DNA from 3 places in the Paenibacillus sp. FSL P2-0322 genome. Region 2 is predicted to be linked to each of the others. Evidence: riboswitches for the same ligand, from Rfam matches in the RefSeq annotation. Region 2 holds a riboswitch; each other region holds the start of a gene.
The links. Region 2 has a riboswitch for cobalamin ahead of MKY24_RS07105 (cobalamin-binding protein). Riboswitches for the same ligand answer to the same signal wherever they lie in the genome.
Positions count from the first base shown of each region.

Region 1: linked by a shared signal. The riboswitch ahead of MKY24_RS26140 (ABC transporter substrate-binding protein) and the one ahead of MKY24_RS07105 (cobalamin-binding protein) in region 2 are both predicted to bind cobalamin.
Region 3: linked by a shared signal. The riboswitch ahead of metE (5-methyltetrahydropteroyltriglutamate--homocysteine S-methyltransferase) and the one ahead of MKY24_RS07105 (cobalamin-binding protein) in region 2 are both predicted to bind cobalamin.

Region 1 is NZ_CP150243.1:5,907,141-5,910,697, reverse strand. It holds gene MKY24_RS26145 (nucleobase:cation symporter-2 family protein) at 1-864, shown strand, start outside; cobalamin riboswitch at 1,553-1,757, shown strand; gene MKY24_RS26140 (ABC transporter substrate-binding protein) at 1,974-3,554, shown strand.
Region 2 is NZ_CP150243.1:1,620,873-1,624,429, forward strand. It holds gene cbiB (adenosylcobinamide-phosphate synthase CbiB) at 1-103, shown strand, start outside; gene MKY24_RS07100 (histidine phosphatase family protein) at 147-899, shown strand; cobalamin riboswitch at 1,021-1,215, shown strand; gene MKY24_RS07105 (cobalamin-binding protein) at 1,424-2,431, shown strand; gene MKY24_RS07110 (iron ABC transporter permease) at 2,428-3,474, shown strand; gene MKY24_RS07115 (ABC transporter ATP-binding protein) at 3,471-3,557, shown strand, end outside.
Region 3 is NZ_CP150243.1:5,686,775-5,690,331, forward strand. It holds gene MKY24_RS25175 (anaerobic ribonucleoside triphosphate reductase) at 1-1,080, shown strand, start outside; gene nrdG (anaerobic ribonucleoside-triphosphate reductase activating protein) at 1,077-1,574, shown strand; cobalamin riboswitch at 1,751-1,947, shown strand; gene metE (5-methyltetrahydropteroyltriglutamate--homocysteine S-methyltransferase) at 2,107-3,557, shown strand, end outside.

The DNA.
Region 1 (3,557 bases), 1.8 Mb from region 2:
GGCAGTTCGGACTTTGGACAGCCACGTAATTTACTGTTGGCCTTAGTCACACTACTGGTTATTCTGCTTGTGAATCGGTTGGCAAAAGGCTTTTTGCGCTCGATTTCCGTGCTTATTGGTTTGTTCGCGGGCACAGTGGTTGCTTATGGAATGGGAATGGTGCATTTTGCTCCCGTGGCGGAGGCTTCATGGGTGAGTGTTGCACAGCCGTTTTATTTTGGTAAGCCAGAGTTTAGCATTATGGCAGTTTGTACGATGATTATCGTCAATATTGTCAGCATGGTCGAGTCAACGGGCGTTTATCTGGCAGTAGGCAAAGCGATTGATCAGAAGGTGGAGCAGAAGCAGATCGTCAATGGTCTGCGTTCCGAGGGACTTGCGATCATGCTTGGGGGTATTTTTAACGCGTTTCCTTATACAGCTTTCTCGCAAAATGTGGGTCTGATCTCACTCACACGCGTCAAATCGCGGAACGTTATTTTTGCTGCGGGCGGTATCATGGTTGTTCTCGGTTTGCTGCCTAAGCTGGCTGCTTTAACGACAGTGATTCCTAACGCTGTGCTGGGCGGGGCGATGATCGTCATGTTCGGCTCGGTCGCTGCATCAGGCATGTCTATTCTGTCAGAAGTGGATCTACGGAAAGAAAGCAATCTGCTGATCGCAGCATGCAGTATTGCCGTGGGTCTAGGCTCTGCCGTTCTGCCACAAATGTTCGACCAGCTGCCGAGCTTTGCCAAAATGCTGTTGCAAAATGGTATCGTTTCGGGTTCGATTACAGCGCTTGTCTTGAACATCGTTTTGACAAGAAAACAGGGCGAATCGGTCAAAAGCGTGACGGTTCAGGAGGTTCCACAGAAGGTTTGATGATTAGGGATAAATAAACCCTTGCCGTCTGGGGACATATAGATATTGACCCTGTCCGACTGTGCAGTGGCGCTAAAGTTAACTCTTAAGTTGATTTATTTACTAGAGGAATTTGCTAGAGTAGTGGGCGAGGCCGTGGTATAATTTACCTTATGGATTTTGAATAGTGGTGGATGTTTTCGGACCACGGTGCAGCTTCCCGAAAGGGGGTGAAGCCGATGGTCAACCTTGTGTCGTGCTACGATGTGTTGCGTTGGATGGTTACGTTACTAAGCCTGGTGTTTAGTATTCGTAAACTTTATCGCTGGCTACGTCGAAAATTTCGGAACAAGCGAAAACCCACCGCGTAATTAGGTTGGCCCCTAACGGTGGGTTTCGTTTGCATTAACATTTAGTTATGCAGCGCGCCGTGGTGGTGATCCACAGCCTTTCAAGTCCTAGAGTCTTTGCCGTTGGCGCGGCGAAGACTCTTTTTAGTATACGGACACGATGATTATCTCTATACCTAATTTTAGCACGTTCATTTCGTGCACGCAATGAATAGACATCACCTTCAATCTCGCTGTATCGTTCAAATTTAAAATATTGTGCAGCATTTATTGACAAGCCTGTGACAACAAAATAAGATCGTAATGGAAAGAAATAAAGGAAGAAAACAGGTGTGAGCCGGACGACTCTATGTACGGGGTTTTGTTGAGACCATGTGGATAGTTGTTGAGCGTGTTCACTTAAAAGGGAAGTTCGGTTGATTCCGACACGGGCCCGCCACTGTATACAGGCATCAGCAGGATACTGCTGGAGCTTTCAGAACAGCCACTGGAACTGTGAAGAACCGGGAAGGCCTGAAAGATGCGCCTGGAGTCAGGAGACCTGCCTGTTTTGACATCACTGTCAGACCCACGGGATGCTGGGGAGGTGGTTAGGCGTGCTGCATACGGAATGTCTGAAACCGATCTGATCCCTTCTATGTTTTTGGAGTTGGCTTCGAGGTGAGTTATGACATTTTATAATGAAAGCATTTCTGACTGCTGATCAAGTGGTCCGGAATGCTTTTTTCGCGTTTTGCGTTAGGTTTATATGATTTTACAAGATAGAGGGGGATTCATTGAATGATTAGCAATCGTAGCAGGCGTTCATGGTTGATATGTACAGGGGTGATGCTGTTGCTAGCAGTTATGGCTCTTTCGGGATGTGCCAGCAATAAGACGTCGGATAGCTCCGGCAAGGGTGAAAACGCGTCAGCACAACAAACAGCGACAGATAAAAAGCTGGTAATGGCGTATACATGGAAACCGTCAGGCGTTGACCCGCACGGAGATAATAGCTGGGATGTGATGCGATCCGGTGCAGGTGAGACACTGGTACGTTTGAATGAAAAGCTGGAGCCTGTGGCTTGGCTGGCAAAGGAGTGGAAGCAGGATAGTCCTACAGTTTGGACGTTCAGCTTGCAGGATAAAGTCACTTTTCATGATGGAAAGAGTATGGATGCAGCAGGTGTAAAAGCGTCTTTGCTGCGCTCTATCGAGAAAAGCCATCTGGCAAAGGATTTACTGAATGTGAAGTCCATTGATGTAAGCGGCCCGCTGGCCTTGAAAATCACGACAAACCAGCCGAACGCGGCGCTGGTGTCCAATCTAGCTGATCCATCGACGATTGTACTGGATGTGGCATCGATGAAAGATGAGCAGAGTTACCCAGCGATGACAGGCGCCTTTAAAATCAAAGCATTCAACAAGGACCAATCCTTGGTCGTAGAGCGTTATGACGGATATTGGGGCGAGAAGGCACGACTGGCTGAAGCGACGATGAAGTTCATTACGGATGGGAATTCGCGCCTGATGGCGCTGCAATCCGGCGAGGTGGACGTGGCGACGGATATTCCGGTTGATAACGCAGAGGTACTGAAAAAGAACGACAAGCTACAAGTGCTGTCGGCTCCCTCCTTACGCACCCATATGATCGTGTACAATATGGAATCGCCAGTATTCAAGGATGCGGCGAACCGTAAGGTGGTGGACAGCCTGATTCCACGCACATCGATTGTGAGCGCCGTCATGAGGGGCTTCGGTACGGAAGCAAGCAGTCCGTTCCCGAGCATTCTTCCCTTCGGTAAAGTTGAGCGTAAAGCGCTGAACGGAACGGCAGAGCAGCTGTTGACGAAGGATGGCTGGCAGAAAGACGCCCAAGGGACATGGACTAAGCAAGGCAAGCCGTTCGAGGTTACACTGCTGACTTTCCCTCAGCGTCCAGAGCTCTCCGTTATGGCTGAGGTCATCCAAAGCCAATTGCTGAAAGAGGGAATCCAAGTCAAGATTCGCAAGGTGGAAAATATCGACGAGGCGTTGACCAAAAACGATTGGGATTTTGCTATGTACAGCATGCTTACTGCTCATACAGGAGAGCCGCAATATTTTATGGACATGTTTTATTCTTCGAAAAGCGAAGCCAATGTAAGCCGGTATAGTTCCAAACCGCTAGAGAGTATTCTTAACAGCTTGAAGCTGGCGAAGGATACAGCGCAGCGTAATGCTGTGACACTACAAGCGCTGGATATCATCAATGCGGATTTGCCACAGTCGTTCATTGTGCATCCTGATAATGTGTTTGGTGTGAAAAAAGGGGTGGAGGGTTTTACACCCCATCCGATCGAGTATTACTACATTACAGCGCAATCTGATATTACGGAATAACGA
Region 2 (3,557 bases):
TATACGGCATACGATCCAGCTGATGTTCGCCGTGTCCAGTATGTTTGTAGGATTGTGTTTGTTAGGAGCCGCAGGTTGTTTTGCCTTGGGATGGGTGCGGTGAGGAGTGACACACTGAATAATGATCGAGCAGGAAGTGACATTTCTTGAAACAAGATATAGCAGCAAAAAGGAGAGTAGAATACGCACAAAGTCCGAACTCACAGGAGGATAAGGTGCCGTATGATGCTAAAGAAGATCTGCATTGGGACATGGAACTCGTGTTAGTTCGTCACGGCACAACCTTATGGAACAAGGAACGTCGATATCTGGGACACTCCGACTTAGGTTTGCTACCGGGAGCAGAGCAGGAATTAAAGCCTTTGCAAGAAAAATTGCAAGGGCAGTCCTTTGCTCGAATCTATTGCAGCGATTTAATGCGATGTCGCCAGACCTTGCAGATCATTGTGCCAGAATCAGAATTGACGTCTGGAGATTCCCTATCTACTATGTCTCCTATGATGGAACCACGTCTGCGAGAGCTTCATTTTGGCGAGTGGGATGGAAAAACGTATGACATGCTCAAGGATGTGTCTTTGTATCGCGCTTGGATTGATGAGCCACAACGGATAACCCCTCCTGGAGGAGAGTCTTGGACAGATTTTGTGAATCGTCTACGGAAATTTCTTGACTCTCTGTATGAATGGCGTGTTGCTATGGAAGTTCAACCCATGGGTTTGACTGCTGCGCCGCTCTCTGTTTTGGTCGTTACGCATGGTGGCGTAATTCGTCAGTTGGCTTGCATGCTGATACCGGGTCATGATTTTTGGAGTCTGAATCCGAGGCCGGGAGAAGCATTTAGGATTCAATTGAGGCTGGCAGGACGGCACAATTACATAGCAGAAATGCTTCCTCATTAGGTTAGACACCTGCGGATAAAGAGGCTGTTTGGGTTGTAAGCCGCCTCTTTTTAACCTATAATCATCAAGTAAAAGAACGGCTTGACTACCACTTATCAAATATCCAGCAGACGAGGTCGGCGCAGCGTGATGAAACTATGGTTTCCCTTGCCTGCGCTGTTAAAAGGGAAGTCGGTGTGAGTCCGGCGCGGTCCCGCCACTGTAAATGGAAACATGCCCGTTAGTCCTGCTTTATGTGCTACTAAGCATATGAAAGAATTTCAGGACATGCATTTTACCATAAGTCAGGATACCTGCCCGTCCGCCTGTCACCATAGTCCTTCGAGGAAAGGATGACGTGTTCGCAGTGACTGTCCATGCGGAAAGAAGCTGCCGCCTGCGCACGATCTGCGCTAACGTGACCCCTGTGTCCTGATATGAGGATGCGGGGGTTTTTTGATAGGAAAAGAAGGCTGGATTTAGAAGATATCTGATGATGTTCAAGTAACGCTCTTAACGATTTTTTTTATGAAGGGGTGCAAATCATGGCAGGAAAAAAAATAAAGGTTTGGACAACAGGTCTATTGGTTCTGATTTTGGCAGTTGTGCTGAGTGCATGTGGCGCTAATGGGAAAAATGCTGAAAATAAAGAGAACCAGAATTCTTCACAGCAGCCGGGACAGACCGTAACCGCACAAGAGCCTCCGGGCAAAACAGTTTACCCACTCACAGTTAAGGATGCAACAGGACAGGAATTTACATTCAAAAAAGCGCCGGATAAAATCGTTTCCGTCTCCCCGGCAGAAACCGAGGCGCTGTTCGCCATCGGGCTGGATAAGGAAATTGTCGGTGTCTCCGACTACTCTGATTACCCAGAAGCAGCTACGAAAAAGCCTAAAGTGGGCGGTATTATGAAACCGAACGAAGAGGCGATCATTGCTGCTAACCCGGAAGTCGTTTTTGCAGGGATATCACTTAGTGAACAGGCTACGACCAAGCTGCGCGACATGGGAATTATGATTTTTAAAACGGAACCGAAGACAGTTGAAGATGTCATGGCTAACATCGAATTGTATGGGAAAATCACCGATCATCAGAAAGAAGCGAGAGCGGTGACTGACAAGATGAGAGCAGATGTAGCTGAAGTGAAAGAAGGAATTAAAAATATCGGTAAAGGTCAGAAGCTGCGGGTATACGTCGAGTTTTCACCAGGCTGGACAGTTGGTAAAGGCGAGTTTATGGACGAGCTGATCACGTTAGCGGGCGGCGAAAATGTAGGTGCCACGCAGAAGGGGTGGTACCAAATTAGTGAGGAAAATATTATTGCTGCGAACCCTGACGTGATTTTGTACAGCAAAAGTGTCAAGGACGACAAAACTGGTCAAACGCTCGGCGAAATCATTAAAGCTCGCAGTGGATGGGATCAAATATCGGCTGTTCGCCACAACCGGGTGTTTGCCGTGGATGATAATTTGATCAGTCGTCCGGGTCCACGTGTAACGGAAGGTCTCAAGGAAGTGGCCAAGGGCGTGTATCCTGAAATTTTCAAATGAACCGTAAACTGATCGGCTTTGGAGGAACAGGTCTTGTCCTGCTGTTACTGACGCTGCTGCTCTGTCTTGGCATCGGCTCGGCCAAGCTTCCGGTCAGCCAGATCACGGGCATTCTGGTTAACCACCTTCCATGGTTAGGCGATACGTTTACACCGGATTGGAATACATCCTCAGAGCAAATTATTTTGAAGGTCAGATTGCCACGAGTGTTACTGGGAATGTTGGTAGGAGCAGCGCTGGCGCTGGCGGGAGCCGGATTTCAGGGTGTGCTGCGTAATCCTTTGGCTGATCCGTATACACTGGGGGTATCCTCGGGGGCTTCGGTAGGAGCGGCAGTACTGATTTATTGGGGCCTTCAATTTTCATTTGTTGGCATATGGACGCTGCCGTTAGTGGCATTTACGACCGGAATGCTGACGCTGTGGATGGTGCTGACGTTGGCACGGGAAGGTAGAAAAATCCCGACACAAAGTCTCATTTTGTCGGGTGTGGTGATGCAATCCTTTCTGGGGGCGGTTGTTTCCTTTCTGACAGCCATGTCGAAGGAGACGGTCAATGAAATATTGTACTGGACGATGGGAAGTCTTAGTCTGCGCGGTTGGTCATATACAGGAATCCTTTTACCTTATGTGGTCATAGGACTGGTATTTCTATGGAACCGGGCACGTGTGCTGAATATTTTGGCTTTGGGTGAACGTCAGGCGGCTCACATGGGAGTTCATGTAGATGCGACGAAGCTATCTGTTCTGATCATTTCCACGCTGCTGACAGCAGCCGCTGTCTCGGTATGTGGAGTGATTGGCTTTGTGGGACTCGTTGTACCGCATATCATTCGTCTGGTGACAGGGCCTGATTACCGGATGATTGTTCCATTATCTGCGCTCGGTGGAGCTATTTTTATGGCTTGGGCAGATACGGCGGCTCGCACGTTGTTAGCCCCCACGGAAATTCCTCTGGGCGTGATGACGGCCTTTGTTGGGGCACCGTTCTTCGCATATCTCCTGTACCGGAACAAGAAGCTGCGCAGGGGGGAAATGCTGTGACAGAACAAAGTGAATCACAGAAGGTACGTGATCGGGCGTTAGAGGTATCGGGTCTAACACGTGCCTATGGAGAGTTCCATGCG
Region 3 (3,557 bases), 2.0 Mb from region 2:
AGCAGACGGATGTATCCCAATTTTGTGAATGTGGATGCCACCTTCAACTTGCCTTTTTACCGTGCTGATGACCCGGATACCATTATAGCGACAATGGGTTGCCGTACCCGCACCATTTCTGACCGTTTCGGTAGAAACCGGCAGAGTGGCAAGGGAAATCTCTCCTTCAATACCATTAATCTGGTGCGGCTTGGCATTGAGTATGGTATTTGCACAGGCAAACGCCTGACACCTGACCGTGATCGCTTTGATGCGAGACTGGAAGAAGTTATGCGCATTGCGGTGGATGGCCTAATCCATCGCTATCAAATCCAGACCAGCCAACCGGCCAAAGCCTCGGACTTTATGATGCGCGAAGGGGTATGGGAAGGTGGAGAACAACTGGCGCCAGATGATAAGGTGGGAAGCGTACTAAAGCACGGTACGCTTTCGATCGGGTTCATCGGGCTGGCTGAGTGCATGAAGGCACTATACGGGAAACACCACGGGGAGGATGATTTCGTATACCGCGAGGCACAGCGAATCATCACTTCCATGCGCGTGTATTGCGATCGAATGAGTGAATATCACAATTTAAATATTACATTGTTCGCTACGCCTGCCGAAGGTCTGTCGGGCAAGTTCACATTGCTGGATCAACGTGATTTCGGGATTATCCCTGAGGTAAATGATCGAGAATATTACACGAATTCTTTTCATATTCCCGTGTATTATACGCTCCCGGCTGCTCGTAAAATCAGCTTGGAAGCTCCGTTCCATAACCTCTGCAACGCTGGTGCGATTTCATACATCGAGCTGGATGGTAACGCGCGGAATAACCCGGATGCGTTTCTTAAAATTGTTCAGTACGCGCTGCATCAGAACATCGGCTATTTCTCTATCAACCACCCGGTGGATCGTTGTACGGAATGTGGTTATGAAGGGATTATCGGGACAAGCTGCCCCCAATGCGGCACAGATGAGGAGCATACACACTTTCAGCGCTTACGTCGGGTAACCGGATATCTGACAGGAGATTATACCGTTCGCTTTAATGCTGCAAAACAGGCAGAAGTTCGAGACCGGGTGAAACATAAGTGAATTTGTGTGGCTACATTCCGGAATCTCTGAACGAAGGATACGGCCTGCGCACTGTCGTGTTTATTAGCGGTTGCCGTCATGCCTGTCCCGGATGCTTTAATCCAGCGTCGTGGAGCTTCCGTGCAGGTGAGCCATTTACACCCCAACGACAACAGGAAGTCATTCGTGACATCATGGATAATCCGTTGTTGGACGGACTGACTCTCTGCGGGGGAGATCCGTTTTTCTCAGCAGCAGAATGCTCGCAATTTGTGCGTGACTTCCGCGAGGCCTGTCCCGACCGAACCGTGTGGGCTTATACTGGCTTTGTCTATGAAGATTTACTCACAGATCAGGAGCGACAGGAGCTAGCGCTTTTGTGCGATGTGATTGTGGATGGTCGTTTTGTAGAACAGCAAAAGGACCTGACCCTTCCCTTCCGGGGCAGTCGCAACCAGCGTCTGGTAGATGTAAAAGCCAGTATTCAGGCAGGCTATACCGTTTCATTGGCTTAACGCGAAGTTTACCCGGCAAGATGCTATATATCTAAGACAAGTCCCCATCATGGGTAAGGCTTGTCTTTTTTTCATATAGCTAACTGTTTCCATTGGAGTTTCTATTGCGCATCCTGTAAGTTTCACTTATGATGGTGAACAAGTATACGAGTGCATAATTATTCGTCATACCTTAACCGCATAGCTTGGAGATAGGTGTCTGTTCTATTCAGATCAGGCTTAAAAGGGAAGCCGGTGCAAATCCGGCACGGTCCCGCCACTGTAAACGGGGAACTTTCAGCTGTTCATATATCCACTGGTCCACAGACCGGGAAGGAATGCTGAGAGTCATGATCCGTAAGTCAGGAGACCTGCCTATTTTAACAACATCGCAAGTACCTACGGAAGATAGGGAGGTGTTAAGAGCAGTCGCCGTATTTTTGATTTTTTAATCACGGAGGCATTCTTTCCCCTACTTATTTTTAACTCTGGGGGAAGAATGCCTTTTTTGGTACGTAAAAATAAAACAGCTACCCACTAGGAGGAAAAGTACATGTCCATTATTGAATGGCCTGAATTGTCCGGCTTGATTAGCAGTAATCTGGGATATCCGCGTATCGGCGAAAACCGGGAATGGAAGAAAGCACTGGAACGCTTCTGGAACGGCAGCATTAACGAAAGCGAACTGCAGACGGAGATGAAAAGATTACGGTTGGAGCATCTGAGCAAGCAGCGTGACAAGGGGATTGATCGCATTCCTGTCGGAGACTTCTCCTATTACGATCACATGCTGGATACATCTGTAATGTTCGGTCTGGTACCCGAACGGTTCAACCATCGTCCCGCAGGTCCGGTTCCTCTGTCCGTGTATTTTGGGATCGCTCGTGGACAGAAGGGAGCAACCGCCAGTGAAATGACCAAATGGATGAATACCAATTATCACTACATCGTTCCTGAATTGGCAAACGCAGTCCCGGTGTTCACTGAAAATAAACCCTTACAGGCTTATCGTGAAGCAAAACAAGAACTAGGCATTGATGGGAAACCGGTCCTCATCGGCCCCTATTCATTCGTTACCTTATCCAAAGGCTATGATCGTAAGGATTTGGCCACCATCGTACGAAGCTTCCTGCCACTGTACACCCGTATCCTGTCTGAACTAGCGGCAGAAGGCGTTCAGTGGGTCCAAATCGATGAACCTGTCCTAACCACCTCATTCCCGGCAGAGGATTTGGACATTATTCAGGAAGTCTATGAAGCTTTGACTCAAGCTGCGCCCTCCTTGAATATAATGCTGCAAACCTACTTTGGCAGCCTGGACCATTATGAGCGTCTGTCTGCACTTCCGGTACAGGGATTGGGTCTTGATTTTGTGTATGATGATGGCGAAAATCTTCAGCATATATTGCAGCATGGCTTCCCTAAAGGAAAAACGCTGGGCGCTGGGGTTATTGACGGGCGCAATATATGGCGAAGCGACCTGAACGCTGTGGCTGCCCTGCTGGGTCAGTTAGCAGAACAAACCACTGCCGCACAGCTTATCGTACAGCCATCATGCAGTCTGCTGCATGTGCCAGTCAGTCTGGAGGCAGAGCACAAGCTGGACAAGGAGCTGGTGCAAGCGCTGGCCTTTGCCGATGAAAAGCTGGAGGAAATCGCCGTCCTGACGGCTGCACTTGGCAAACACGATCCTTCCGCACTCGCCAAGCTTGAGCAAAGTGCGGATGCGGTAGCCCGTTTCAACAGTTCAGCGGCACGCGTACAGACAGCTGCCGATCTGGCCGACCTGTTGGCAAAAGAGCCTCTGTCACGCAGCGTTCCTTTCGCCGAGCGTCGTGAGATTCAGCAAAATAAGCTGAAGTTGCCTCCACTGCCTACGACGACCATTGGTAGCTTCCCGCAAACCGCCGAGATCCGCAAGGCCCGCCTGCACTATCGCAAAGGAGAATGGTCAGCCGAGCAATACCGGGCGTTCATCCAACAGCAAATTAAGGAATGGATTGA